DNA from 3 places in the Carboxydocella sp. JDF658 genome. Region 2 is predicted to be linked to each of the others. Evidence: predicted binding sites of a transcription regulator. Region 2 holds the regulator's gene; each other region holds the start of a gene.
The links. The regulator HrcA, encoded in region 2, represses chaperone genes, less so after heat shock. The targets are predictions, from matches to a motif close to TGTTAGCACTCNNNNNNNNNGAGTGCTAACA.
Positions count from the first base shown of each region.

Region 1: groES (co-chaperone GroES) is a predicted target of HrcA. The motif match lies at 1,445-1,475, and genes of this name have one in related genera.
Region 3: groES (co-chaperone GroES) is a predicted target of HrcA. The motif match lies at 7,203-7,233, and genes of this name have one in related genera.

Region 1 covers NZ_BDLR01000090.1:754-7,889, reverse strand. Annotated here, with positions in the region: partial or broken gene JDF658_RS14860 (glycosyltransferase family 1 protein) at 1-497, shown strand, start outside; gene JDF658_RS11310 (helix-turn-helix domain-containing protein) at 501-1,127, shown strand; tRNA gene JDF658_RS11305 (tRNA-Pro) at 1,180-1,256, shown strand; gene groES (co-chaperone GroES) at 1,505-1,786, shown strand; gene groL (chaperonin GroEL) at 1,811-3,430, shown strand; gene pheA (prephenate dehydratase) at 3,567-4,427, shown strand; gene JDF658_RS11285 (chorismate mutase) at 4,420-4,710, shown strand; gene JDF658_RS11280 (molybdopterin-dependent oxidoreductase) at 4,721-6,688, shown strand; partial or broken gene JDF658_RS11275 (aspartate aminotransferase family protein) at 6,746-7,136, shown strand, end outside.
Region 2 covers NZ_BDLR01000039.1:19,071-26,245, reverse strand. Annotated here, with positions in the region: gene dnaJ (molecular chaperone DnaJ) at 58-1,203, opposite strand; gene dnaK (molecular chaperone DnaK) at 1,266-3,062, opposite strand; gene grpE (nucleotide exchange factor GrpE) at 3,098-3,652, opposite strand; gene JDF658_RS07660 (TCP-1/cpn60 chaperonin family protein) at 3,659-5,227, opposite strand; gene hrcA (heat-inducible transcriptional repressor HrcA) at 5,250-6,284, opposite strand; gene hemW (radical SAM family heme chaperone HemW) at 6,387-7,175, opposite strand, start outside.
Region 3 covers NZ_BDLR01000008.1:13,105-28,347, reverse strand. Annotated here, with positions in the region: gene JDF658_RS02240 (molybdopterin oxidoreductase family protein) at 1-1,349, opposite strand, end outside; gene JDF658_RS02235 (sigma 54-interacting transcriptional regulator) at 1,342-3,087, opposite strand; gene JDF658_RS02230 (glutaredoxin family protein) at 3,084-3,338, opposite strand; gene JDF658_RS02225 (DUF2627 family protein) at 3,345-3,611, opposite strand; gene JDF658_RS02220 (hypothetical protein) at 3,714-4,247, opposite strand; gene cotE (outer spore coat protein CotE) at 4,334-4,804, opposite strand; gene JDF658_RS02210 (hypothetical protein) at 4,891-5,223, shown strand; gene groL (chaperonin GroEL) at 5,259-6,875, opposite strand; gene groES (co-chaperone GroES) at 6,892-7,176, opposite strand; gene JDF658_RS02195 (class I SAM-dependent methyltransferase) at 7,395-7,997, shown strand; gene JDF658_RS02190 (DUF362 domain-containing protein) at 8,148-9,266, opposite strand; cyclic di-GMP riboswitch class I at 9,433-9,517, shown strand; gene JDF658_RS02185 (hypothetical protein) at 9,578-10,327, shown strand; gene JDF658_RS02180 (sigma-54-dependent Fis family transcriptional regulator) at 10,515-11,921, shown strand; gene JDF658_RS02175 (glycyl-radical enzyme activating protein) at 12,029-12,910, shown strand; gene hypD (trans-4-hydroxy-L-proline dehydratase) at 12,916-15,243, shown strand, end outside.

The DNA of each region.
Region 1 (7,136 bases), on a different contig from region 2:
GGTTAATCAATGCTTTTAAAGAAATTCGAAAAGATGTAGGTTATCCAATCAAACTGGTACTGGTCGGTAAACAGGTAAGGGAGTATGGGGATCTGGTAGTATTAATCGAGGCCCTTGGGCTGGAAGAGGATGTTATTTGGACGGGATTTGCCCCGGTAGAGGATTTACCTTATCTTTATGCAGCGGCTAATCTGTTTGTCTATCCTTCATTCTATGAAGGTTTTGGTCTCCCACCCCTAGAAGCAATGGCCTGCGGAACTCCAACTATTGCTGCTAATACATCCTCAATTCCTGAAGTAGTGGGAGAAGGAGCATGGTTGTTTAATCCCTTTGATTCCATGGAACTGGCAGAAAAAATGTATAAATTGTTAACAGATGCAGATCTTCGCCAGGAGCTGGGTAGGAAAGGATTAATGCGAGCAGGGGAATTCAGCTGGAATAAAACTGCGCTGGAAACCATGGAAGTATACAGGAGAGTACTGGGAAAGCGGGGATAGACAATGCAAGAGCAGGCTCCGCTGAAGGTATTAACAGTTCAGGAAGTGGCCCAGGTTTTAAAAACTGATCGGGAAAAGGTGGAAAAATTAATCGCCAGTGGCCGCTTGCCTGCAATGGTTTTGCCGGGGCAAGAAGTTAGAATCAGGGCGGAGGATCTGCTAACTTTTCTCAAAAACGAAACAGCTCAGTATACTGAATTAAAGCGAAAATATCACAGCTATCAACAGGAAAGGCTGGAGAAGCTGGAAAGGGCCTTACAACAGCTAAAGATAATTCCCGAAAAACTCAATCATGGCCTCCAGGGTGAATTGAATCGGGCGGCAGGAGACTATAGCAGAGTACTAGAGCTAAAAGAGGTTTTTGAAGATATTTATAAATTAACCAGAAGAATTTTAAAGACCCAGCAGCAAGTGGAGAGCAGAAAAAGCTCTGATCATGATGATTACTTTCAGCAACTGGAAATAGAATGGCAGGAGTGGGAAAGGGAAATCGAAAAATGGCAAGACCGTTTTTTGACCAGAGCCAAAAAAGCCGGTAAAAAATTAAATTTTGGCCTGGCTCAGGTATATCAAAATTTGGTACAAATTCTAATAAATGAGTGGGACAAAATAAGAAAAGAAAATTTTTAAAGAAATAAGATTGACAGCGAATTATTCCTTGAGTAAAATAGGGTTTGTCAGTCGGGGCGTAGCTCAGTTTGGTAGAGCGCCATCTTGGGGTGGTGGAGGTCGCTGGTTCAAGTCCAGTCGCTCCGACCAGTATAGTGAAACCTAACCCGGTAAATTGTTACCGGGCTTTATTTTTTGTCAGCATTAGAATTGGTCTGTAATTTATAGAAAATAATAGATTGAGCGAGATATTTTAATATATTGAAAAACAAAAACGGATAATGAAAAATTTCCAATCTTGCATTATTTTTTTCCTGTAGTGCTATAATATAGCTGTGTGTTAGCACTCGATGTTGATGAGTGCTAACAAAAATAATACATAAGGAGGGGTAACATATATGCTGAAACCCTTAGGTGATCGGGTTGTTCTGAAACTGATTGAACAAGAACAAAGAACAGAAAGCGGGATTGTGTTGCCGGACACCGCTAAAGAGAAGCCGCAACAGGGAGAAGTGGTGGCTGTTGGCAGTGGTCGGATTTTGGATAACGGCCAGCGAGTAGAACTGGAGGTTAAAGTTGGGGACAAGGTAATCTTCTCCAAATACGCTGGTACTGAAGTCAAAGTTGATGGCGAAGAATACTTGATTGTCAATGAAAGAGATATTCTGGCTATTCTCTAATATTTACGAGGAGGGGATAATCAGATGGCAGCAAAAATGATCGTTTTCAATTCTGATGCCAGAAAGGCTCTGGAAAGAGGCGTGAACACCCTGGCTGATGCTGTAAAAGTCACTCTCGGTCCACGCGGCCGTAATGTGGTGCTGGAACGGAAATTTGGTTCTCCCTTGATCACTAACGATGGCGTAACCATTGCCAAGGAAATCGAATTGAAGGATCCCTTTGAAAACATGGGGGCCCAGCTGGTAAAAGAAGTAGCCAGCAAAACCAATGATGTAGCTGGCGACGGTACTACCACTGCTACCGTATTGGCTCAAGCCATTATCCGGGAAGGGATGAAAAACGTTGCTGCTGGCGCTAACCCTATCCTGTTGAAGCGGGGAATTGAAAAAGCTGTTGATGCCGCTGTTGCAGAAATCAAGAAACTGGCTAAGCCCATTGAAGGCAAGGAAGCCATCGCTCAAGTAGCAACCATTTCTTCTGCTGATGAAGAAATTGGTCGCCTCATCGCTGATGCTATGGAAAAAGTAGGTAAAGACGGAGTTATTACCGTTGAAGAATCCAAGAGCATGGGCACTTCTCTGGAAGTTGTCGAAGGGATGAACTTTGACAGAGGTTACATCTCTGCCTACATGGTAACCGACACAGAGAAAATGGAAGCCGTGCTGGAAGATCCCTATATCCTGATTACCGATAAGAAGATTTCTGCGATTAAGGATATTTTGCCTGTGCTGGAAGCTGTTATCCGTACCGGCAAACCGCTGTTGATTGTGGCTGAGGATATGGAAGGGGAAGCCCTGGCTACGATTGTGGTCAACAAGCTGCGCGGTGTTCTCAACTGTGTAGCTGTTAAGGCTCCTGCTTTTGGCGATCGGCGCAAGGCCATGCTGGAAGATATTGCTATCCTGACTGGTGGCCAGGTGATTTCTGAAGAGCTGGGCCGCAAGCTGGATAGCGTTACCCTGGATATGCTGGGCCGGGCTCGTCAGGTACGGGTCAAGAAGGAAGAAACCATCATTGTTGATGGTGCTGGCTCTGCTGATGCAATCAAAGGCCGGATTGCCCAGATTAAGAAGCAGTATGAAGAGGCTACTTCCGAATATGATAAGGAAAAGCTGCAAGAGCGTCTGGCCAAACTGGCTGGCGGCGTAGCAGTTATCAAAGTCGGTGCTGCTACTGAAACCGAAATGAAGGAGAAGAAACTGCGTATTGAAGATGCTCTCAATGCTACCCGGGCCGCTGTGGAAGAAGGGATCGTTCCTGGTGGCGGTACCTGCTTCATCAATATCATTCCGGCCCTGGATGCTGTTCAGGCAGAAGGGGATGAATACACCGGAGTTCAAATCATCAAGCGGGCTCTGGAGGAACCGCTCCGTCAGATTGCCAATAATGCCGGGGTAGAAGGTTCTGTAGTTGTAGAAAAAGTCAAGGCCAGCGAAGTTGGTATCGGCTTCAACGCTGCTACCCTGGAATACATGGATATGATTGCGGCGGGTATTGTTGACCCGGCAAAGGTTACCAGAAGCGCGTTACAAAATGCTGCTTCCATTTCCGCTCTGTTGCTGACCACTGAAGCTGTAGTTGCGGAAAAGCCGGAGAAAAAGGATACCCCGGCAATGCCTGGCGGCATGGATGATATGATGTAATTAGCTTGACAGCTGAAAAAAACTGTTGATAAAATATATACTAATTAAATAGCTTCTCGCCACTTTTGGTGAGAAGCTTTTTCTTATCATTATTCAGTCTGCAGGTTGGCAGGACGGTAGGTTAGGAGGAGAAAAAATGCGAGTAGGGGTTCTAGGTCCAGAAGGTACATTTTCACAAATGGCTGCCGAACAATACGCCAGGCGCCGGCATCTGAATTTTCAATTCTTTTATTTTCCAGACCTTGCCCGGGTAATGAAAGCTCTGGTACAGGATCAGGTGGAACTGGCGATTGTACCGGTGGAAAATTCCCAGGAAGGTTCTTTATCTACTACCCTGGATTTTCTTTTATGGCAGGATGGGGTGCAAATCCAGGATGAAGAAGTTCTGGCTGTCCGGCACTGGCTCTGGGGTAAGCCTGGCACCAGACTAGACCAAATTTCCGCTGTACTTTCTCATCATCAGGCCCTGGCCCAATGTCAGGGCTGGCTTAATCGCCGCCTTCCCCAGGCGATTAAGGTGCTAACTACCAGTACCAGTGAAGCCTGTGCGAAAGTGGCAAAATCAGAAGAAAGTCTGGCAGCTATTGCGGCGCCGGTAGCAGGGGCTGCCTATGGTCTGGAAGCACTGGCGGAAGATCTCCAGGATAATAAGAATAACGCTACCCGCTTCCTGGTGCTGGGAAAAGGAAGTCAGAGTTTAAGACCTCAGCCGGGGGAAAAGTGGAAAACTTCCATAGCTTTCGGGACCCCGCATGAACCAGGGGCATTATATCGAGCTCTTGAGCCGTTGGCCAGGCAGGGTTTGAATTTGTGCAAAATTGAGTCCCGGCCGGCCAAGCGCAAACTGGGGGAATATATTTTTCTGGTGGATATTGAAGGCTGTAGTCTGGAACCAGGCCCGGTTTCCCAGGGGCTAATAGAATTAATGGGTCGAGCAGCCTGGGTGAAAATGCTTGGCTGCTATCCGGCTGCTCCAGGGGGTGGAGAAGATGAATGAGCGCCGTCTGGAGGAATTGCGCAGAGAAATTGATAAAGTGGATGAAGCTATCATTGAGTTGCTTGGGCGCAGATTGAAACTGGCCCGGGAGATTGGTCTGATAAAAGGGCACAATCGAAAAATTCGTGACTTGCGCCGGGAGCAGCGGGTGCTGGAACGGGTCAAGTTACAGGCCAGCTTACAGCAGTTTTCCCCGGAAGTGGCAGAAAAAATTTATCGCATACTGATGGACTATTTTGTGAGTCAACAGGAAGAACTGCTGCGTCAGCAGCGACGGCCTTAGGAGGATTAAGATGGCATGGTATCGTACTACCTGTCCGCTCAACTGTTTTGACAGTTGCGGGATACTGGTGGAGATAATTGATGGCAAAATCAATAATTTTAAAGGGGATCCGGCTCATCCTATTACCAGGGGATTTATCTGTAGCAAAGGGCAAAAGGCTATTAAAAGGCATTTTAGCCCGGACCGCCTTTTGTACCCATTAATAAAATCAAAAAAAGGTTTCAAGAAAATCGACTGGGAGTCCGCTCTTGCCCTCTGGGCAGAAAAAATCGAGCAGGCTCAATCCGATTATGGGCCTACTTCTTTGTTGCATATAAATGATTATGGCCACAATGGGCGCCTGAAAAATCTGGAACACAGATTTTTTCGGGCCTTAGGAGGTTATACTGTACCCACTGGTAGTATGTGCTGGGGCAGTGGTTATCAGGCCCAGAAGGAGGATTTTGGAGCCCTTTATTCCCACCCCTGGCTGGATTGCTGCCAGAGTAGACATATTGTGCTCTGGGGTCGGGACCCGGCTTTTACCAACATTCACCTGATTCCGATTTTAAAAGAGGCTCAGCAAGGTGGAGCCAGGATTGTTGTTATTAATCCTGTCAAAACTTTAACTGCCGATCTGGCTGACCTATTACTTCAACCCAGGCCTGGAACCGATGGCGCTCTGGCATTAGGGGCACTCCATGTTTTACTGTCTGAAGGCTGGTATGATGCTGAATTTGTGGCTCAACGCGTTAATGGGTTTGAAGGACTGGCAAAGGTAGCAGTCAACTGGACACCAGAGCGTACCCAGGAAGTAACAGGGGTACCGGCGGAGCTGGTGCGGGAACTGGCTCGTATTTATGGTAGAGGCCGACCGGTAGCCACATTTTTTGGTTATGGTTTACAGCGTTATGCCAATGGCGGTCAGACGGTTCGCTATATTGATGCTCTCTGTGGTTTGTCTGGCAATATCGGTATCAGTGGTGGAGGGGCTAATTATGCCCATCAGTACTGGCAGGGGTTGCTGAATGACATTAAAGGGGAAAATATCTTTGCAGAAGTGCGGGAGTTTTCCTTCCCTACCCTGGCCCAGGAGATATTATCTGCTCAGCCCCCTATTCAGGTTATATCAGTAGCCAGGACCAATCCGGTTTGCCAGCTGCCCAATACCAGTGAAGTGCTGAGGGCCTGGCGGCAGGTTCCTTTTAAAGTAGTAATGGATTTGCAATTAACCGATACAGCAGAGCAAGCTGACCTGGTTTTACCGGTAGCCGGATTTCTAGAAACGCCTGATGTGATCGCCACTTCCTGGGGGGATTATATCGGCGCAGTGCCGGCTCTTATCTCACCTCCTGATACTGTAAAAGATGAGGTGGAAATCTGGACAGAACTGGCCCGTCGGCTGAACAAACTCTCTGTTTTTGGTGAAAGAACAGCAATGGAGTGGATTCACTGGTTACTGGAGCCACTCCGGCCTTATGGAATTACCTGGGATAAATTGATTTCCGAAGGTGCCTGTATATGTCCGGTTATGCCGCAGGTAGCCTGGGCGGAGCGGAAATTCGCTACCGCAAATGGCAAGATGAATCTGATTAACGAAGAATGGCAATCTCCCCGGTATTATCAGGATCCGGAGGAATTTCCACTGGTCCTGCTTACTCCCCATCCCAAAGGGCAGTTACACTCCCAGTTCTTTCGGGAGAGAGAGGATGCTCAGGAGGCATCTCTGCCACTGGTAGAGATTAATCCTGCTGAAGCCCAAAAACGGTATGTGCGCAATTACGATCAGGTTATTATTGAGACCGGTTATGGTCAACTGGTAGCCAGGGTTTCCCTGACGGAAAGGGTTCCGACCGGTATAGCCCTTTTGCCCGAAGGCTGGTGGCTCAAGGATGGGGGAGGAGTAAACTGGCTTACCCCCGCTTTCGCTCCTGATTTAGGGGGCGGGATTCCCTATTATGATGTAAAATGTGAAATTCGCAAATGGCATATAGATTAGGAATTTATCACTCCCCTGTCTCATATAGCTGTTAACAGAGACAGGGGGGTATTTTTTATGTCCAGAGTTATTGAGCTTTATGAAAAACATTTGAATCCATCCTTAACCCGCTTACAGCGCTTGCTAGGTTTGGATCTGGTAGAAAAGGCAGCCAGGGGCTGTTGGATTTTTACCGAGGATAACCGGGCCTTTCTGGATTTTCTCGGCGGATATGGAGTTTTTTCTCTTGGTCACTGTCATCCCAGGGTAATAGCAGCTGTTAAAGAACAGATGGAGCGTTTGCCGCTGGGAAGCAAAATGTTCTGTCACGAACCAGCAGCTTTATTGGCAGAAAAAATCTGTGCCACTCTTCCGCCGGTCCTGAACAAAGTCTTCTTTTGTAATTCCGGGGCTGAAGCTATTGAGGGAGCTTTGAAAATAGCCCGGCTGGCAACAGGTAGAAAGAAGA
Region 2 (7,175 bases):
AGTTAAATACAATCAATTATAGTCTAGTTTTCTGAAGCTGCTGCATACCTCCATCATTTAGCCCATAAAGGCATCCTTCACTTTATCAAAAAAACTCTTTTCCTGGTGAACTCCTGCCGGCTTCTGTCCCATGGTTTCCGCCAGTTCCTCCAGCAGCTGTTTTTGCCGTTCCGTCAATTTGGTCGGCACTTCCACCTGGATTTCGATGCGCTGGTCACCCCGCCCCCGGCCATGGACATCTACGATGCCTTTGCCGCGCAAGCGAATGACTGTGCCATTCTGGGTGCCGGGACTGATCTTGATTTTCTCCTTCCCTTCCAGGGTGGGTACTTCCACTTCATCTCCCAGGGCTGCTTGCGGGAAGGAAATATTCAATTTCATCACCACATCATTGTGCTCACGGCGAAAAATCTTATGGGGTTTAACCCGTACAATCAAATAGAGATCTCCCGGCGGCCCACCTCTGAGGCCGGCTTCCCCTTCCCCCGCCTTGCGCACCCGGGTGCCGCTATCCACCCCGGCAGGAATGTTGACGGTAATTTTGCGCAATTTCCTTACCCTGCCTTTGCCATGACAGTGTTGACAGGGCTGCTCAATAATTTTACCCTGTCCAGCACAGGTTTGGCAAGGGCGGCTCTGGATAAAGCGGCCAAAAGGCGTATTTTGCACAATCTGCTGCTGTCCCGTACCATTACAGGTGGGACAGGTACGCTGCCCGGTGCCCGGCTTCGCCCCGGTACCATGGCAGATTTCACAGGTTTCGGTGCGGGGAATTTCGATGGTTTTGGTGGTGCCAAAAGCCGCCTCCTCAAAAGTCAGCTCAATTTCCGCACTCAGGTCAGAACCCCGCTGCGGGCCCTGGCGCTTACGGCTACCACCGCCAAAAAACATATCGAAAATATCGCCGAAGATTTCCTCGGCCCCAAAACCACCGAAGCCGCCCTGGAAATCACCAAAGCCCCCCTGGCCGCCAAAGCCCTGGGCCCCGGCATGGCCAAACTGGTCATAGGCAGCCCGCTTTTGGGGGTCAGACAGCACCTCGTAGGCTTCATTGATTTCCTTGAATTTTTCCTCGGCGCTTTTATCTCCAGGGTTGAGGTCCGGGTGATACTTTTTGCTCAATTTGCGGTACGCCTTCTTGATTTCCTCTTCGGTGGCGTTACGGCCAACCCCTAACACCTCATAGTAATCCCGTTTGCTCATCAGCTACCACCTCAAACTTTTTGCGGCAATTAGGAAAAGGGGGAGTCTCCTCCCCCGCCAGTTTACACATCTACCACATTGGGATCCTGACCGTCTTTACTGTCATTCTGAGGCGGCTGCTGCTGGGCCTGCTGCTGGTACATGGCCGCCGTCAGGTCATAGAGGGGTGCGGTCAGGGCTTCGGTCTTGGCCTTGATCTCATCAATATTATTGCCAGCCAGGGCAGTTTTCAGTTCTTCTACCGCCTTTTTCACTGCTTCCACCTTGGCCGGATCCGCCTTATCCCCGAAATCCTTGATGGTTTTTTCCGCCTGATAAACCATGGAATCGGCATTATTGCGGATTTCTACCTCTTCCTTGCGCTTGCGGTCTTCTTCCGCATGGGCTTCTGCTTCCTTGACCATACGCTGGATTTCTTCCTCACTCAAACCGGAAGAGGACTGGATGGTAATGCTCTGGGCCCGCCCGGTAGCCTTGTCTTTGGCGGAAACATGCACAATCCCGTTAGCATCAATGTCAAAAGTAACCTCAATTTGCGGTACACCCCGCGGTGCCGGCGGAATGCCATCCAGGATGAACCGGCCCAGGGTCTTGTTGTAAGCTGCCATTTCCCGCTCACCCTGCAGGACATGGATCTCCACCTGGGTCTGGTTATCCGCCGCAGTGGAGAAAATCTGGCTCTTGGAAGTAGGAATAGTGGTGTTGCGCGGAATAATCCGGGTAAACACCCCACCCAGGGTTTCAATCCCCAGGGAGAGGGGCGTAACATCCAGCAAGACTACATCCTTGACTTCCCCGGACAACACTGCCCCCTGGATGGCAGCACCAATTGCTACGCATTCATCGGGGTTAATACCCTTGTGAGGTTCTTTGCCCAGGAAACGGCGAATAGCTTCCTGAACGGCCGGAATCCGGGTAGAACCGCCTACCAGCAAGACCTTGTCGATATCCTTGGGCTCCAGACCCGCATCTTTCAGAGCCTGCCGGGTGGGACCCATAGTGGCTTCCACCAGATCAGCGGTCATCTCTTCAAACCTGGCCCGGGTCAGGGTCATTTCCAGGTGTTTGGGCCCGTTCTGGTCCGCAGTGATAAAGGGCAAGCTGATAGTGGTCACCGTGGTGCTGGACAGTTCTTTTTTAGCTTTTTCTGCTGCTTCTTTCAATCGCTGCATAGCCATTTTGTCCTGGGACAGATCGATGCCGTTTTCTTTTTTGAATTCGGCCACCAGCCAGTCGATGATGCGCTGGTCGAAATCATCACCACCCAGGCGGTTATTACCGGCAGTAGCCTTGACTTCAAAGACCCCATCCCCCAGTTCCAGGATGGAGACATCGAAGGTACCACCACCCAGGTCATAAACCAGAATGGTCTGGTCTTCTTCCTTATCCAGACCATAGGCCAGGGCCGCAGCGGTAGGCTCATTGATGATCCGCATTACTTCCAGACCGGCAATGCGCCCGGCATCCTTGGTAGCCTGGCGCTGGCTGTCAGTGAAGTATGCCGGTACAGTGATTACCGCTTTGGTTACCGGTTCGCCCAGATAGGCTTCCGCATCAGCTTTCAATTTCTGCAGAATCATAGCACTGATTTCCTGGGGAGTATATTGCTTGCCATCGATGTTTACTTTATAATCTGTGCCCATGTGGCGCTTGATGGAAATCACCGTCCGTTCCGGGTTGGTTACCGCCTGGCGCTTGGCTACCTCGCCCACCAGCCGTTCCCCGGTTTTGGAAAAGCCCACTACAGAAGGAGTGGTTCTGCCCCCTTCCGCATTGGGAATAACCGTCACTTCGCCACCTTCCATTACTGCTACACAGGAGTTGGTTGTACCCAGGTCGATGCCGATAATCTTGCTCATAGCTGTCCTTCACCCTCCTAAAGATTATATGTTGCTCAGTTTCTGACGGCCACTGTGACCATGGCCGGGCGAATTACCTTATCCTTGAGATAATATCCTTTTTGATACACATCCACAATGGTGTTTTCCGGCTGTTCTTCAGTTGGGACCTGCATAACAGCCTGATGCAGGTGAGGATCAAATTCCTGGCCCTGGCATTCCATCGGAGTCAGCCCTGCTCTGGTCAGGACTTCCATCAACTGGCGGTAAATCATTTCCACCCCTTGCCGTAACTGGCCTTCTTCTCCGGTAGCCGCCAGAGCCCGTTCAAAATTGTCAATAACCGGCAAGAGGGCTGTAATCAGGCCTTCTGCCTCATATTTCAACAGTTCTTCCCGTTCCTGCCGGGCCCGCCGTCGGAAGTTTTCCAGATCAGCCAGGGCCCGCAAGCGGGCATTCTTTTCCTCGGCCAGCTGCTGTTCCAGTTGATTTATTCGCTGTTGCAGCTGTTCCAGCTGACCGGGTTCCTGCGTCTGTTCCTGAGCAGCTCCGGCCCCGGCCGGTTCCTGTTCATTGGCTTCCATTTTTTTATCCTCTTCCATCTGGGTCATGTCTCCCTATTCCTCCATTTCTGGCTCCAGCTTGCTGCTTTTCTCCTCTTTTTTCCGGATGATGGTATCAATCCGCAGAATAGCTTCAGCGACTTCCCCGGCAGCGCGCAAAGCATGCAGTTTCACCAGGGCCGGATCAACCACGCCTAGTTCCCACATATCCACTACCTGACCGCTGTCACAATCTATGGCCAGGGCGTTATTGCCTTTTTCCGCCTGAGCAGCTACCACATCCCCCAGTTTCTCCAGAGAATTGAAGCCGGCATTTTCCACGATTTGGGCCAGGGGCCGTTTGAGGGCAGCCACCACGCAATCAATACCATAGGCAGCCATACCCCGGGTGTTTTCCCGCAGTTTTTCCACCTGGCGAGCAGCAGCCAGCTCAAGGGAACCGCCTCCGGCCACTACCCCGCCACAAACAGCAGCCTGAACGGAGGAAGCGGCATCCTTGGCAATCCGCTCCCGTTCACCGACTACTTCTTCAGTGGCGGCTCCCACCAGCACGGTAGCCATAGGTTTACCAGCACCACCGAGAATCCGCACATGTTCCAGGCGCTCATCAGCCAGCACCCATTTGGCCTGGCCCAGATAGCGAACCAGTTCTTCCGGGGAGCGCTTGAGACCGGTGCGTTTAATGGGTCGGGCTCCTGTATGTTCCGCTGCCTTGCGCAGTTCCTTGTTGGAAACCCGCTGTAACACCATCACTCCGGCGTCAGTCAGAGTTTCTTCCGCCCAGGCCTCTACCCCGCGGTCAACGATAACCAGTCCTACACCCAGATCCACGATTTTGCGCACATTATCCTTGAATTCCTGCTGTAATTCCATATAGCGATTGAAACCGGCCTCAGTAGCCAGGGCCTCATCTTCCAGCTCCTCCGGTTCCAGGGCATCATCAATGATCAGGACTTTTACATCCCGCAGGTCCCGGGGCATCTCGTCATTCATAGGTTCCTTGTTGATGATCACCCCGGAAAAGACCTGGTTATCGGCCCCTTCCTCGGCCACAATCGTATCTGCCAGCTTAAAGCCCGGTTCCTTCAATTTCTTGATTCCCACCAGGCGGGCTGCATCCACTACCAGGCGGGCAATATCCTCGTTTTCCCGTCCGGCTATGTAGGCAATGCGATAGAGCAGGGGATCCTTGAGGCTGCGTACAGGGCGGGCCTGTTGCTCGATAAACTCCAGGGCTCCCCTGACTCCTATCCGGATGCCCTCGATCACCCTGGTGACCGGCACCCCCCGTACTACCTGGTTAACCCCTTCTGCAACCAGGGCCCCGGCCATCACAGTGGCAGTGGTAGTACCATCACCGATTTCCGCCTGCTGGGCTTTTGCCACATTGATCAGCAATCGGGCGGCCGGATGATTGGCTTCCATCAGCGTTAAAATGGTGACGCCGTCATTGGTGATGACCACGTCACCGAATTTATCCACCAGCATGGTATCCAGACCTTTAGGACCCAGAGTGCCTTCCACAGCAGCGGCAATGGCCCTGATGGCATTGGCATTGGTCATCAGAGCTGCCAGTTTCTCATCCACCTCGGTGGCCTGGACAGCTTGCTGTTTTAAGCTCATTGCCTTACCTCCTTCAGCCGCTCTAGGTGCGGCGGTAAAAATCGGTCAGCATCTGGGAGAGGTTTTCGGTAATATATTCCACCAGGGCCATCACCCGGGCATACTCCATCCGGGTGGGGCCCAGTACCCCGATGGCTCCCACCACCTGACCATCGACCGTATAGGTAGCAGTGATCATGGAACAATCCCGCATCACCTGAATGGGGTTCTCTGCCCCGATTCGCACCAGCAAGCCTTCATCCTCGGGCTGAACCAGGTGGCGCAGCTGTTCCTCCTGTTCCAGCAGGGACAACAGAGTCTTGATTTTCTCGATATTGCGAAATTCCGGCTGGTTAAGAATATTGAGGATCCCGGCCAGATAGACCTTTTCCTCCCCGCTCAGAAGCTCCTCCTGGCTGAGTAAATCCAGTACCAGTTCCGCCACCGCCCGTTGCCGGGCCAGTTCAGAATAAATCTCCTGCAACAGGGTGCGGCGAATATCGGCTATGGTTTTGCCATGGAGCTTGGCATTCAATACCTGGCTAATCTGCCATAAATCCTCGGCAGACAAATTTTCCGGAATCTCGATGAGCCGGTTCTGTACCAGACCGGAAAGGCTGACCATGACCAGCAAGGCCTTGCCTGGTTCTACCGGTACCAGTTGCACATGCTTAATCCCCGTTTTGCCCAGCTGTGGTCCCAGCACTATTGTGGTATAATTGGTCATCTGGGACAGCAGCTGGCCAGTCCGCTGAATCACCTGGGCCACTTCCATCCGTCTGGTTTCAAACCCCTGGCGGATGTATTCCCGGTCTTCATCAGCCAGGCGGTATTTCTCCATCAAAAAGTCCACATAATAGCGATAGCCCAGGTCTGAGGGAATCCGCCCCGCTGAAGTATGAGGCTGTTCGATATAGCCCATTTCTTCCAGGTCGGCCATTTCATTGCGTATAGTAGCCGGGCTCACCCCCAGCTCATACTTTTTGGCAATGGTTCGGGAGCCTACCGGTTCAGCGGTAGCAATATAGTCCTGAATAATCGCCAGTAAAATGCGCTTTTTCCGCTCATCCAATTGCATCCCTCATCACCTTCCGCCAGGCCCGTTGTTAGCACTCTCACCAGACGAGTGCTAAAGGCCACTACTTAAAAAATACCACCTGGGGCAGGGAATGTCAAGGTACTAGATAAACTCTGCCATCACTTCATTGGCAATATACCAGGCCTGCCGCGTGAGTTTAAGCCTGTTTCCCGAAACCTGGACCAGACCCCGCTGCTTCAGAGAAGCTATAACTGTTGACCATTCTGCCTCAATTTCCGGGGTCAGAACCACTCCTTCGGCCAGGCGCAGGCCGAGAATAACCTGTTCAGCCAGGATTTCTTTCTCGCTCAGCCTTTCCACCAGCTGCCCGCTCCAGCCCCGAGCCCGAACTTCTGCTTCCCACTCCTCCAGGCTGGCGGGATTGGCCCAGCGTACATTCCCCCAGCAGGAATGGGCTGCCGGCCCCAGTCCCAGATAAGGCTGGCGGCGCCAGTATTTGAGATTATGCCGGCATTCGAATCCTGGCCGGGCGAAGTTACTCAGTTCATAATTCAGGTAACCTGCTGTCTCCAGTTTTTCCCTGGCCCACCAGTACATTTCCGCCCATTCCTCTTCTTCCGGCAGGGTTATCCTGCCCTCCCTTTCCCAGCGGTCAAAGGGGGTATTTTCTTCCACTTTCAGGGCATAAAGGGAGAGATGGGGCACTTCCAGCGCCAGGGCAGCTGCTACTGTTTCCTGCCAGTCCGCCAGGGATTGTCCCGGCAATCCGTACATCAGGTCGAGATTGAGGTTGGTTAAGCCAGCCCGGCGAACTGCCTGCACCGTGTTCTGGACTTCCTGCCAGGTATGGCAGCGGCCTAAAACCCGTAACAGTCGCTCCTGGGCCGCCTGAGCACCCAGACTCACCCGGTTGATGCCTGCTGCTGCCAT
Region 3 (15,243 bases), on a different contig from region 2:
TCAGGCAGGGAAACCACCGGGTTAGTGGCAATATTCCACAGTACCTTCAGTTTGCCCTCGGCTATCATGTCCAGCATGATACCAATATCATTGGTACCTGCGGGTAATTCTTCCGGCTTAATCCCCCAGTAAACAGCCACTTCCTGGCGATGCCGGGGATTCTGCCAGTTGCGGTAACCAGGCAGGAAACCACTGGCTCCCACCTCCCGGGCACTCATGGCCGCCGCCTGCCCCGTCAGGGAAAAAGGCGCCGCTCCCGGGCGTCCAATATGTCCGGTCAGCAAATGAAGAGTACAAATGGTGGAAACAGCCTCCACCCCGGCAGCACTTTGAGTAACCCCCTGGACAAAAACAGTGGTAGCTGCCTTGGCTTCAGCAATCCAGCGAGCCACCTGCTCAATATCCACTGCCGCCACCCCGCAAAGGGGAGCCACTTCTGCTGGAGAATATTTTTTCACGATTTCTTCTACCCGTTCCAGACCGACCGCCAGCCGGGCTACTTCTTCCCGGTTAATTAAATTATCCCGGAACAGTACATGCAAAATAGCGTTTAGCAAATAGATGTTAGTACCTGGCCGTAGCTGCAAATGTAAATCTGCTACTCGTGCTGGTATGGTGCGGCGCGGATCAACTACTATCAAGCGGGCTCCTCGTTCCAGTTTGTTCTTGAGCATACGCCGCCACAGCTGTGGATGCATCTCCGCCGGATTACAACCGAAAATCAACAAACAATCCGCCAGGTCCAGATCTTCATAACAACCCGGTGGCCCATCAGCACCAAAAACTTTGATCAACCCCTGTACTGTCCCGCTCATACAGAGTCGGGTATTGGAATCAAAATTAGGTGTTTTCAGTACCCCCCGTGCCAGTTTGGTCAGGGCATAATTCTCCTCCAGAGTCAGCTGACCGGAACCATAAATACCTACTCCTTCCGGCCCTTGTTCCGCTATGGCTTCCCGTATTTTGTCGGCAACAACCTGCAAAGCTTCCTCCCAGGAAACCGGCACCAGTTGTCCGTTTTTGCGGACCATTGGCGTGGTAGCCCGTTCCGGATGCCGGAGAGTTCGCCACTGATAGGCTCCTTTTATGCAGAGCTGGCCCCGGTTGGTTGCACAGGCCTCATCACCACGGATCGCCACCGGGGTATCCCCTTCCAGTCCCAGCAAGAGACCACAGCCTGTAGAGCAATACCCGCAGGTGGTGGATACCCAGCGCTCGACTTTACCGCGCGCCAGATGCAAAGCCCGCCGGGTCAAATCCAGCATCATATCTTCCAGCGCTGACGGTGGCGGCACGGTACCGGTACTTTTATGCAATTGTCTGGCCGCATCCATCAATCGCTTAATCATGGTCCTCCTCCTTGCCGGACAAGCCATATTTCTTCAACTTCTGATAAAAGGCTGAACGCTGGATCCCCAGTAGCCGGGCCGCTTCCATCCGATTGCCTCTGGTTGCCTGCAGTGCCTGCAGAATCGCCTTTTTCTCCGCCCGCGCTACTACTGTTTCCAGGCGCAGGTCATTTTCTCCCAGCGGTCCACCCCCGGTAACCTGTTCCGGCAAATCCTGCAAAGTAAGCAGTTTCTGCCCTGGTTCCAGCATATTAAAAGCATATTCCAGCACATTCTCCAGCTGTCGCACATTCCCCGGCCAACTATAACTTAGCAAAAATCGTTCCAGTTCCTTGTCATAACCCTCTACTGAAGTCAGATACTTTTTGTTAAACTTCTCAATCAACATCTTAACCAGGGCCGGAATATCATCCCGCCGCTCCCGCAGTGGCGGCAACTGTAAAGTAATTACTGACAAGCGATAATAAAGGTCGCTGCGAAATTCCCCGGCCTGCATCATGGCTACCAGATCCCGATTGGTAGCGGCTATCAGCCGAACGTCCACAGGAATGGGCTTGTGTCCGCCTACGCGGACAATCTGGCGCTCCTGCAGGGCTCGCAGGATTTTGGCCTGCATGGCCAGCGGCATATCCCCGATTTCATCGAGAAAGAGGGTTCCGCCATGAGCCAGTTCAAACTTGCCGGCCTTACCGCCTTTTACCGCCCCGGTAAAAGCCCCTTCCTCATAACCAAACAACTCAGCTTCCAGCAGATTTTCCGGAATCGCAGCACAGTTGATACTGATAAAAGGCTGATCAGCCCTGGGACTGGCCCGATGTATAGCCTGGGCGAAAACCTCTTTTCCGGTACCGCTTTCTCCCAGAATCAGAACCGTAGCATCACCGCGAGCCACTTTGCGAGCCATATTCTTAACTTTCACCATATGCGGATTTTCGCCAATAATGGCCACAAAGGGGTCTTCCTCATGCTTTAAAGCTGAAAGCTCACTCTGGTAAAAAAGCAGCTTCCGTTCCAGCAATTGATAGCGAGCCACCAGATCCCGGGTTTCGACATTTTCCACCGGCACCAGTTTGACCAGGCCGCCAATAATCAATTCACCGCAACGTAAAGGCAATTCAGAGAGGAAATAGACTTCATCATCCCTGGTCCAGGTTTCCCCGATCCGGGGCTGACCGGTAGCCAGGACCTGACCCATGTGACTTTCGGGAAAAAGGGTTTTAAGAGGCATACCCTGGATTTCAGCCAGATTGACACCGAACAGTTTTTCCCAGTACTGGTTGACGGTAATGATGACCCCATTGCTGTCCACTACCGCCAGCCCTAATAGAAGGTCACCCAGCAGCGTTTCGTACATTTGAATTAAGAGTCGGGAAGCGCCTATTTCTTCTTCTTCCAGTTCCAGACAGCTTTTTTCCTGTTGTTCGATCACCGCCCAGACTCCCAGCAATTCTCCTTCCCGCCAGCAGGGTTGATAGGAGATCTGGATTGTTTCTCCGATATAGGTCAGCTCCCGACAGCGCAGAGACTGTCCTCCGGCCAGGACCTCAAAAATCCGGCTCTGGGGCATCATTTCACTGATCCGCCGTCCCTGCCAGAGCCCTTGCGGCCAGCCTAAACGCTGCAGGGCAGCAGATGTAGCCCACTGGATAAAACCATAACGGTCCACCCAGTAGGCAGGCAAGTCCAGCCCTTCACAAAGACCGGCCAGCTCGTCCAGTTTCAATTCCAAAGCTCTCACTCTCCTCTCCTCGCCAGTTCCCGCTTGAGCCAGAGTTCGCTGATTTTACCAAAAAATATCGGTTCACCATCAATGGCCACTACCGGAATTTTCTCCTTATACAGCTCAAACAGCTGCGGATCCATGGTGATGTCCACTTCTTCCACTTCCAGTTCCCAGTAACGCTTCACCCTGTCGATAATGGCTTTAGCCTTGTCACATAGGCAACAATTTTCTTTGGAATAGATAGTGATCTTAAACTTTTTATCCATTCTCATCTACTCCAGAAACTTGATTTTGTTTTTGACCCGTCCCCGTGCCTTGTCATAGTGGTAAACAAAACGCAATATCACATAAAGCCCAAACAGCAATGCTGCCGAGCCCAGGCCCAGACGCACCAGAGCTTCCGGCCAGGATGTCCCCGGCACCGCTGCCAGTAATACCAGCCCTTCTTTGACCTGATCCAGTCCGATAGCTCCCAGTAACGCAGCCCCAAATAACTTGGCAAAAGATAATAAGGTTTGTTTGCGAGTATTTTTGGCCATTTTTCATTCCTCCCTGCCTTAAATATAACCTAATTCGGTGAAAAAAGTCTATGCCTATGAAGAAAGAAAAAAAAACCAGCTTGAGCCGGTTTTCGCAAACCCTTATTCCATGCCTACCTGTTGCTTCAAAACAGCCAGCTTGCCGGAGGCAGCTTCAGCAAAACTTTCTGACTCCCGTAACTCTTTTAAAACCCCATTTAGTTCACTGGTTTTGGGCGCAGGAGATTTGGCCAGGCGCTGAACAAATTTCTCTACTACCTGATTGCGCAAATAAATACAGGTAGCGATATTGCCTTCCGCTTCCTCCATTTCCCGGGTAGTGGTTTGCAGGCCATCCAGTTCCTGCCTCAACTGCTGGTTCAAAGCCAGAAGTTTTTCGGCTTCCTGTTTGGTTTGGGCCGGTGTTGTTTTCCCATATCCCAGGGCCTTGATACTGTCAATCAGCTTCTGATACCCTTCTGCTTCCTTGTTTATTACCCCGGAGAGAGTGGTAACAAAAGCTCTCAATTGTTCCTGGCTGACAGCCGCCGGTTGTCGTTCAGTTACCTTTTTTGGCTTGTCCCCACTACAACCAAATAAAAAAAGGACAAGCCCCAACCCAACGGTTACAGCCAGCGCGATCCGGCGCCAGTCCATCATATTCCCTCCTCGTAACAACTTGCACTTTCTCTCTTTCTCTTAATTGTATTTTCGACAGTTTTTTTCTTTTTCCTTCTTTTTTCTTAATCTTCTTCGGCAGGATAAGCTAATACCCGCAATTTGGTCAATCCCATGATTTCAGCGGTAAAACCAATCTCCACCGCACCCTTGATCTCTTCTCCCTCCAGATAATAAGAGCTGACCTGGGGTTCTTTTTCCTCAGTTAAATGCAATTCTTCCCCCTGTTCCAGCCGACCAGTAAGATTCTCCAGTTCGATCTCACAGAGATAGTTGAGCCTCTCCCTCAGCAGCTCCGTTTTCTGGTTTTGCTCATAGGCATACCAGACGGTCAGCTCCAGATCACCATTTATAATCACAGTATCGCCAATTATAGAACCGGAAAAGTTATGATCTGCCGCCCAGCAGCCCAGGACTTTGCTGGCTGGATGCAGGGGCTTGAGCTGAAACTCCAGAATATGATTTTTCTCACCGCGGGCACAGACTGCCTGCACCATCACCTCCCGCAGTTGACCTTCCCATCTGCTACATTCCACACCAATCCCTCCTTCCATTACTATAAGATATATTTCTTTTTCTTCCCATCCATGCATAAAATGAGGGTGAAAGGAGGAATGGCGGCATGAGCCAGGAAGAGCAGCAATTTCGCAATCTGCTTCCCCCGGAAACCGAAACTGCTCTACAGTATGTCAAACAGCGGCTCTCGGAAACCATCAGCTTTCTCGGTACCCTTGCCTCCGCCTATTCATCTATGGCCAGTGCCGCCAATCAGCTCAGTGCCAACGCCTTCTCCCATCGCAGCGAAATCGATGAAGCCGTAGAGCGTACAGTGAAAACGGGAGAAATTATTGATAAGCTTTTAAAATTGCTTAAACTGCTGGTCAATGAATATCAGACCCTGGTATTGCTGGACCAGGCTGAGTTCGCCAAAAACTTTCTCGACGATGACACATAAAAAGAAGGCAGGAATTATCCCTGCCTTCTTTTGGCTTACATCATGGGAGGCATGCCGCCACCGGGCATGGCCGGTTCTTCTTTTTTGGGCTCATCGGCTACCAGGCACTCAGTGGTGAGCAACATAGCAGCGATGGAAGCAGCATTCTGCAGAGCAGAACGGGTAACTTTGGCCGGGTCCACGATACCGGCACTGATCATATCTACATATTCACCGGTCAAAGCATTGAAGCCAATACCAGGATCAATGCTCTTGACTTTTTCAACTATTACGGAGCCTTCCAGACCGGCGTTATTGGCAATCTGACGCAGAGGCTCTTCCAGGGCCTTGCGGACGATAGCCACACCGGTAGCTTCATCGCCTTCAGCCTCAATGGCAGTCAGAGCCGGAATTACATCCACCAGAGCGGTACCGCCACCGGCGACGATTCCTTCTTCCACAGCAGCCCGGGTAGCATTGAGAGCATCTTCGATGCGCAGTTTCTTTTCTTTCATTTCGGTTTCAGTAGCAGCACCAACCTGGATTACCGCTACCCCACCAGCTAGTTTGGCCAGCCGTTCCTGCAGTTTTTCCTTGTCATATTCGGAAGTGGCATCTTCCCACTGTTTGCGGATCTGGGCCACCCGCTTCTGAATTTCTTCAGCAGAGCCAGCCCCATCCACAATCACGGTTTCTTCCTTGGTTACCTTGACCTGACGGGCCCGACCCAGCATGGACAGGTTAGCTGCATCCAGCTTGCGGCCCAGTTCTTCGGAGATAACCTGGCCACCGGTCAAAATAGCGATATCTTCCAGCATAGCCTTGCGGCGGTCGCCGAAACCAGGAGCCTTGACGGCTACGCAGTTGAAGGTGCCCCGCAGTTTGTTAACCACCAGGGTAGCCAGGGCTTCCCCTTCCACATCTTCAGCGATGATCAACAAAGGCTTACCGGTTTTCACTACTTGTTCTAGAACAGGTAGAATTTCCTGAATGGAGCTGATTTTCTTATCAGTGATCAGAATAAAGGGATCATTCAGCACCGCTTCCATGCGCTCGGCATCAGTTACCATATAGGGGGAGATATAACCCCTGTCAAAATTCATCCCTTCCACAACATCCAGGGTGGTACCGATACCTTTGGATTCCTCAACGGTGATTACCCCGTCCTTACCCACTTTTTCCATGGCTTCAGCGATCAGGTTGCCGATTTCCGGATCAGCAGCAGAGATGGAAGCAACCTGAGCGATAGCATCCTTGCTCTCTACCGGACGGGCCATTTTCTTGATTTCCTCAACAGCAACGGCTACAGCCTTCTCAATCCCTTTTTTCAGGATCATGGGATTGGCACCAGCAGCCACGTTTTTCAAACCTTCGCGGATAATGGCCTGGGCCAGCACAGTCGCAGTAGTGGTACCATCACCGGCTACATCATTGGTTTTGGTCGCTACTTCCTTGACCAGCTGGGCACCCATGTTTTCAAAGGGATCGGGCAGTTCGATTTCCCGGGCGATGGAAACCCCGTCATTGGTAATCAGCGGGGAACCGAACTTTTTCTCCAGAACCACATTGCGGCCTTTGGGGCCCAGAGTTACCCGCACAGCTTCAGCCAGGGTATTTACCCCCCGTTCCAGAGCCCGCCGGGCTTCTTCACCGAAAATAATCTGCTTCGCCACTTGCTAAACCCCCTTATTATTCGATTACAGCCAGGATATCCCGTTCATTCAGGATGAGATATTCCTCGCCTTCATATTTCACTTCAGTACCGGCATATTTGGAGTAGATCACCCGGTCACCTACTTTGACTTCCGGGGCTATCCGCTCACCATTTTCCAGCAGACGGCCATTGCCGACAGCTACTACTTCCCCTTCCTGGGGCTTTTCCTTGGCTGTATCGGGTAACACAATCCCACTGGCAGTTACTTCTTCCGATGCCAAGGGCTTAATGACAATTCTGTCTCCAAGCGGCTTAATCATCACTGAGAAACCTCCTCTTTATGTACTATTAGCACTCAATTAAATAGAGTGCTAACACATTCCTTATAATACCTGATTTTAGGCAAAAATGCAAGTTTTTTGCCCTGCATAAAATACAGACACATATTTTGTTTTTTCGTGAAATTTCCTGTTGATTATCTAGCATAAAACTGGTAAATTGTATAAGGATATGTCTAATTACAGGAGGCAACCAGCCCATGGCCTTTGATTTTCATACTCTGCTTGCCAGTGAAAAAGCGCAAAATACTCCACCCAGCCAGACTGCCCGCTGGGTTCTTCCCCTTTTCCATGCTACCAAAGGCCCAGTTCTGGACCTGGGCTGTGGCAATGGGCGGGATAGCTTGTATTTTTTTGAACAAGGCCTGCAAGTGGTAGCTGTAGACATTGATGCTGAAGCTATCGGTAGGCTGGCTTTAAAAGCAGAGTTCGAGTGCCTGGTGGCTGATGCCCTTAATCTGCCCTTCCGGGAATTCTCCTTTGATGCCATTTACAGCTTTGGGCTCCTTCATGTTTTTACAGAAAGCATCGAGGAAAACCGGCAGCAGGTATTAGATGAGGCCTGGAGAGTGCTTAAACCCGGTGGAATTGCCGTTTTTACCGCCCTCTGGACCGATATCCCCGGCTGTGGCCTGCCCGAGCTTTGCTGCCTTACCGAAGCAGAAGTAGAACAACTGGTAGCGCGCAGCCCTTTTGAGTTAATGTCCAAACAAATTGTTAATGACCACTCCCTCACCGGCTGGGAAGGCATCTACTGGCGCCTGGTGCTGCGTAAACAAAAGCGTGTGCAGATCATAAAATAAACCCCGTGAGCCCTGGTACTCACGGGGTTGTTTGTTCTTTGATAGCCGCTTTAGCCAGGCCATAAATACCGCTAGCTGTAGCTGACCCAATAATCCCTTCTGCTCTGATTAAGCTTCTTGTCTTAGTATATGCCTGCCACTGGCATATGGTTACTTTTTCCGACCGAACAGTTTGAGCAATAATCCCTGTTCCAGAATAACAGCATCAAAGGGACAGAGTTCCTGGCAACAATAGCAGCGAATACATTGCTCATAGTCTACCATCGCTTTCCCATTTTCGATCTTTATGGCTTGCGGTGGACAATGCTGGGCACAACGGCTGCAACCGGTACACTTTTCATTCATAACCGGCCGATAGGTGAACTGGTTCTGGAAAAAGCGGACCAGAAAAGGCGGGACCCGCCCATCCAGAGACTCCAGGTTATAGGGGGGCTGAAAATTCCAGCGTAACTCCCGGCCACTGCCTACCACTTCAATCCTCTTCAACCCCGGTACCAGCCCCCGGGCCAGGGCCAGCCGTGATACCGGCAATTCCTCACTGTTGAAACCCATCATCTGACCCATGACCAGGTCAACAGCAAAGCCATTAGTGCCGCCCAAAATCACTCCCGCTTGAATAGGCGAACCATTACGGGGGCCATTGCCTTCCATCCCAACAATTCCGTCTACCAGGAAAAAAACCGGCTTAACCAGCAGGGCCAGGTCAACCAGCATAGCAGCAAAATCGTCCCGTCGCTTCAGGCGCAGGTGAAACTGAGCTTTGCCTGGACCCACTATGCAGCCAAACAAATTCTTGACGGCCCCGGTGATGCCCATAAAGGAATGGGTCTTCATTTTGGCCAGAGAGATAACTTTATCCACCTGTTGCAGTTCACCGGTCAAATGGAACTTGCGGATTACTTTTCCCTCAGGAAAGGAATACTCCGCTGATTCGGCAAATGCCAGCAATTCCGCTCCTTCTTCCCGGCATACCCCGGCTATGCCGTTTTTTTCCGCCGCCTTCATGCCACTGCCAATTCCAGGACTATCTCCGACTAAAGGTATGCCGCCGGCCCTCTTTACCTGACGAATTACCGCTCTTACTACTTCCGGATGGGTGGTTACTGCTCGCTCCGGAGGCAGTCCTTCCAGCATATTGGGTTTGATGAGCACCCTCTCCCCCGGCTTAATCAAAGTTTCCATGCCACCAAACTGGTTTAGAACCTCCTGGACTCCCGCTTCCACTTCAATATAATCATAGGTTTTTGCCACTGCTGCCGCTACTTTCAATGATTTAACCTCCTGCTTTATGAGATTTCTTTTAGTGTAGCACAATTGTTCATTTTTAAACAAGGGGCATAACATTTCTCCAAAATGGCACTCTCTCGCCTGGGGAAAATTTTTTTAATTCCCAGAAATCCCCCCTAAAATACTTTTTGAAAACGTATAATATGATAACCGAAAAGAGTAAAACCGTCGAAAGGCGGCGACACAAAGCTATAGGGGCTAATGCTGCAAAGCCATGCCAGCCAGCTGCCGGGCGAGCTCCTTAATTTAACTGCTTGCTCGGGATAAGATTTTAAATTAAGGAGGGGTTCTTTATGAACAAACGGAAAGTCTTTTTTACCATGGCTCCAATCGCTCTCGCTACTTTAGTCCTTCTTGGTAGCAGCCCAAACCCGGCCAATGCCAAAGTAAGCAAAGACAAAAACCATAATGGTATACCTGACAGCTGGGAATTGCGCTATCATCTCAGCATTTATCGAAATTTGGCCAACACTGACCCGGACCGGGACGGCCTTACTGTTAAACAGGAATTTTACCTGGGCTTGAATCCGGTAAAAGCCGATACCGACCAGGATGGCATCAAGGATGGTAATGAAGACCTGGACCATGACAAACTGACGAACCTTCAGGAATACCTTGTTCACACCAACCCTCTAAACCCTGACAGTGACAGAGATGGTATTAAAGATGGAAACGAAGACCTGGACCGAGACAACCTTAACAACTATCAGGAATTTGTGATCCATACCAGCCCGCTGAAAGCTGATTCAGACGGGGATGGTATGAAAGACGGTGACGAGGATTTTGATAAGGACAGACTCTCTAATTCCCAGGAGTTTAGCATAGGCTCCAACCCCATCGATAGTGACTCTGATGATGATGGTATTATGGACTTTGATGAAGATGATGATGGGGACAAAATCAGCAATGGTAGAGAATTTGTATTAAAAGAAGATCCTAAAAATCCTGACACTGACCATGATGGTGTTCTCGATGGTGATGAAGACAATGACCATGATGGTATAAATGATGGAGAACAGAATGACGGAGAACATGATGACTGAAAAGAGGCCACATGGCCTCTCTTCTTTTTACACAGGGGTTATAACTTTAAACAACGGGATATTATAGCAGCAGTGGTGATAGTATAATCTCATCCCCTTAATTGGTAGTTTAACCTAACAAAAAAGGACTTTCCCCCGGCTATGGAGAATTTGTTCACCCATACAGCCAGCAAAGGGGGATATAGGGGTGGATTACAAACATCTATTGGATATAATCCTGGCTAATCTGGATGAAGGAATCATTGTTACTGATACTAAAGCCAATATCATTTTTTATAACGAACCTGCCACCAATATCGGTGGAATAGACCCGGCAGCAGCTATTGGGAAAAATATTCTGGACGTCTTTCCAGGCCTCACCGAGGAAACCAGTACCTTTTACTATGTCCTGCGCCAGCGTCAGCCTTTGCTCAACCATGTCCAGCATTATACCAACTACCAGGGCAAGCAGGTAGCCACTGTCACTTCTACCATCCCTATGTTTGAAAACGGCCAACTGGTGGGAGCGGTGGAAATCTTTAAAGATCTGACCCAGGTAGTCCAGCTATCGGAAAAAATTCTAGCCCTGCAAAAACAACTGGCAAGTCACAAAAAAACTGACCCTGCTCGGGGTAATGGTACCCGCTACACTTTTGCCGATATTATTACCAGGAACCCGATTCTGCAGGATATCCTCCACCGGGCCCGCAAGGTGGCCTGCAGTCCCTCGCCAATTCTCATATACGGTGAAACCGGGACTGGCAAGGAATTGTTGGTGCAGGCTATCCATAACGCCTGTCCAGAACGGCAGCGCCATGCCTTTATTGCTCAGAATTGCGCTGCTCTGCCACCCTCACTGCTGGAATCCCTGCTCTTTGGCACTTGTGCCGGCAGTTTTACCGGGGCCAAAGACCGTCCCGGTCTCTTTGAACTGGCCGATGGCGGTACCCTCTTTCTGGATGAGATCAACTCTCTAGATCGAGAGCTACAGGCCAAGCTCCTGCGGGTACTCCAGGATGGCGTAGTCCGGCGTCTCGGTGACACCAGGACCCGTACCGTTAATGTGCGCGTAATTGCCGCCAGCAATGAACATCCCCTCAAGTTATTAGAGGAAAAACGGCTGCGCCAGGACCTCTATTACCGCTTGAATGTGATTTTCTTTCATTTACCTCCTCTGCGGGAACGGCAAGAAGATATTCCTTTACTTGCCCAGCATTTTCTGCAAAAATACCGGCAAAAATTAAGAAAAAAGATCACGGGCCTAGCATCAGAAGTCCTGGAGCTGTTCTGGCAGCATAACTGGCCCGGAAATGTACGGGAACTGGAGCATGTTATTGAAAGCGCAATCAACCTGGCCGATGGTCCCCTGCTTACTCTAGCCGATTTACCCCGGGAACATCCCGGCTTGTTCGGACCCAAAAACCAGCCTCATTGGACTCAACCGCCCTTACCCTTGAAACAAGCCCTGCAAGACCTGGAAATCCGTTTGCTGCAATCAGCTTTGCAGCAGGCAGATTACCAGCTAACCAGAGCCGCCCAATTACTGGGCCTTCCTAAACAAACCCTGCACAATAAACTGAAAAAATACGGCCTGCGTCCCAAAGACGAGACGTAATCCCATAGTTGGGACAGCCTCTGTACCATTTTTGGTACGGGGGCTTGTTTTTAGCCCGGTCTGCAGTCGGCATCTTTTTTGCTTATATATCCATTTGAGGTGATAAGATGAAATCCGGCCTGATTTTTAATATCCAGAAATTTTCCCTGCAGGATGGCCCCGGCATCCGGACTACCGTCTTTTTCCTCGGCTGTCCCCTGCGTTGCCAGTGGTGTCATAATCCTGAAAGCCAGAGTTTTCACCCCCGGCTGTTGCTTGCTACCCGGCGCTGTATTGGTTGTGGGCGTTGCCAATTCGCCTGCCCCCACCAGGCTACCAGGAAACGCTCTCTTTGCCAGCACTGTGGTCATTGCGCTACTGCTTGCCCGACCCTGGCCCGGGAGATGGTAGGACGCCGGGTTACTGTATCCGAAGTCATGGACACCATTAACCAGGACCGGGTTTTCTATGAGGAATCCGGGGGAGGAGTGACTTTTTCCGGCGGCGAACCCCTGGCCCAACCTGACTTTCTTCTGGCCCTGTTGCAAACCTGTCGTAAACAGGCCCTCCATACTGCTGTAGATACCAGTGGCTACGCACCTCTGGCCAGTCTGGAAGCAATCGCCCCTTACACCGACCTCTTTCTGTATGATCTCAAACTGCTGGCTGAGGAGAAACATCGATATTTTACGGGAGTGTCCAACCAGCTTATTCTAAGCAATCTCAAATGGCTGGTACGACAGAAAAAAAACTTTTTCCTGCGCCTTCCCATCATTCCCGGTATCACTGATACTGATGAACAAATCACTTTATTACAGAGTCATTTGCGGGAACTGGGGCAGGTGAAACAGATAAATCTGTTACCCTACCACGCTCTGGCGCAGGACAAATACCGCCGTCTGGGCCAACCCTATCCACTAGAAGGCACTCCCGAACCTTCCCCTGAACAAATGCAGGCGATAGCAGAAGCCTTAAAACCCTACTGTGAGCAGATACAGATTGGAGGTTGATTACAGTGAATGAACGGGTTGCCAAACTCCGCCAGCAAAGCCTGGAAGCTATCCCTACCCTTTCTACTGAACGGGCCGAAATCGTAACCGAGGTTTACCAGCAATACTCCGGCAAGGTTTCCATCCCGGTCCTGCGGGCTCTGGTTTTTCAGGCCCTGATGGAGCGCAAAACCATCTACATTGGCGAAGATGAACTAATTGTGGGCGAACGGGGCCCGGCCCCCAAAGCCACCCCCACCTACCCCGAGCTCTGCTGTCATACTCTGGAGGATTTCACCATCATTGACAGCCGGGAAAAAATCTTCTTCCGGGTCAGTGACAAAGAAAAACGTATTCAAGCGGAAAAAATCATCCCCTACTGGCAGGGCCGCTCCATGCGGGACCGCATTTTTGCCCGGATGAGCCAGGAATGGCTTGATTGCTATCAAGCCGGGATATTTACAGAATTCATGGAGCAACGGGCTCCCGGCCATACCGCCGGGGATGACAAAGTCTTCCGCAAAGGCTTTCTTGATTTTCTGCGGGAGATTGAACAGCAATTACAACAGATTGATTACCTCCATGACCCCGAAGCCTATCGGAAACAGGAGGAACTGAGGGCAATGGCCATTTGCGCCCGCGCTATTATCCGCTACGCCGAACGCCATGCAGAAAAAGCCCTGCAGCTGGCAACCAGTGAACCCAACCCCCGGCGCCGCCAGGAGCTGGAACAAATCGCTGCCATCTGCCGCAAAGTCCCGGCTCAAGCTCCCTCCACCTTCTGGGAAGCCCTGCAAGCCTACTGGTTTGTCCATCTCGGTGTCATCACCGAACTCAATATCTGGGATGCCTTTAATCCCGGGCGACTGGACCAGCATCTCTATCCTTTTTATCAAAAAGAAATAGCAGCAGGCACCCTGACTCCGGAACAAGCCAAGGAACTGCTGCAATGCTTCTGGGTCAAATTCAATAACCAGCCTGCTCCCCCTAAAGTAGGTATTACCCTGCAGGAAAGTGCCACCTACACCGATTTTGCCAATATCAATTGCGGCGGCTTGACTGCTGAGGGCGAAGATGGAGTCAATGAGGTTACTTACCTTATCCTGGATGTCATCGATGAAATGCGCCTGCTGCAGCCCAGCTCCAATATCCAGCTCAGCCAGAAAAACCCCGATGACTTCCTGAAACGGGCCTGTCAGATCATCGCCAAAGGCTGGGGCCAGCCCTCGGTCTTTAATGCCGATGCCGTCGTCGCTGAGCTGGTACGCCAGGGCAAATCTCTGGTAGATGCCCGCTGCGGTGGTACCAGCGGCTGTGTGGAAGCCGGAGCTTTCGGTAAAGAAGCCTACTGGCTTACGGGCTACTTTAACCTGGTTAAGGTACTGGAAATCACCCTCAACAACGGTCTCGATCCTCGCACCGGCAAACAGCTGGGGCCGAAAACCGGCGACCCCACTACCTTTACCAGCTATGTAGAACTGTTCCAGGCTTATAAACAACAGCTCCAGCATTTCCTGGAGATAAAATTACGAGGAAATCAGATCATCGAAAAACTCTATGGTGAATACATGCCCGCTCCCTTTCTGTCCATTATAATAGATGATTGCATCGCCAATGCCAGAGACTATAATGCCGGGGGAGCCCGCTATAATACTAACTATATCCAGGGAGTAGGCATAGCTACCCTTACCGACAGCCTGGCAGCTATTAAAAAACATGTTTTTCTCGATGGTACCATTACGATGGAACAATTGCTCACCGCCCTCCGCCAAAATTTCCGGGGGCAGGAGGATTTGCTCCAGCTCTTGCAGAACAAAACTCCCAAATACGGCAATGATGATGATTTTGCTGATTCTATAATGCAGGAAGTATTTGAAGCCTACTACCAGGCTATCGAAGGACGCAAATCGGTCCGGGGGGCAACCTATCACATCAATCTCCTGCCCACTACCTGTCATGTCTACTTCGGGGCAGTCACCGGCGCTACCCCCGATGGACGGCGGGCAGGGGAACCCCAATCCGAGGGGATTTCACCTGTGCAGGGGGCTGACCGCTTTGGGCCCACGGCTGTGATCAAGTCTGCCGCCAAAATGGACCATTTTCGCACCGGTGGTACTCTCTTGAACCAGAAATTCACCCCTGGCCTGTTGCAAACAGAAGAAGGTATTCATAAGCTGATGGCCCTGATTCGCGCCTATTTCCGTCTCAAAGGGCATCACATTCAGTTTAACGTGGTCAGTGCCGCCACGTTGCGAGAAGCGCAGCGCCAGCCGGAACGCTACCGGGATCTGATTGTGCGGGTGGCCGGTTATAGTGACTATTTTTGTGACCTCAGTGAAGCTTTGCAGAATGAG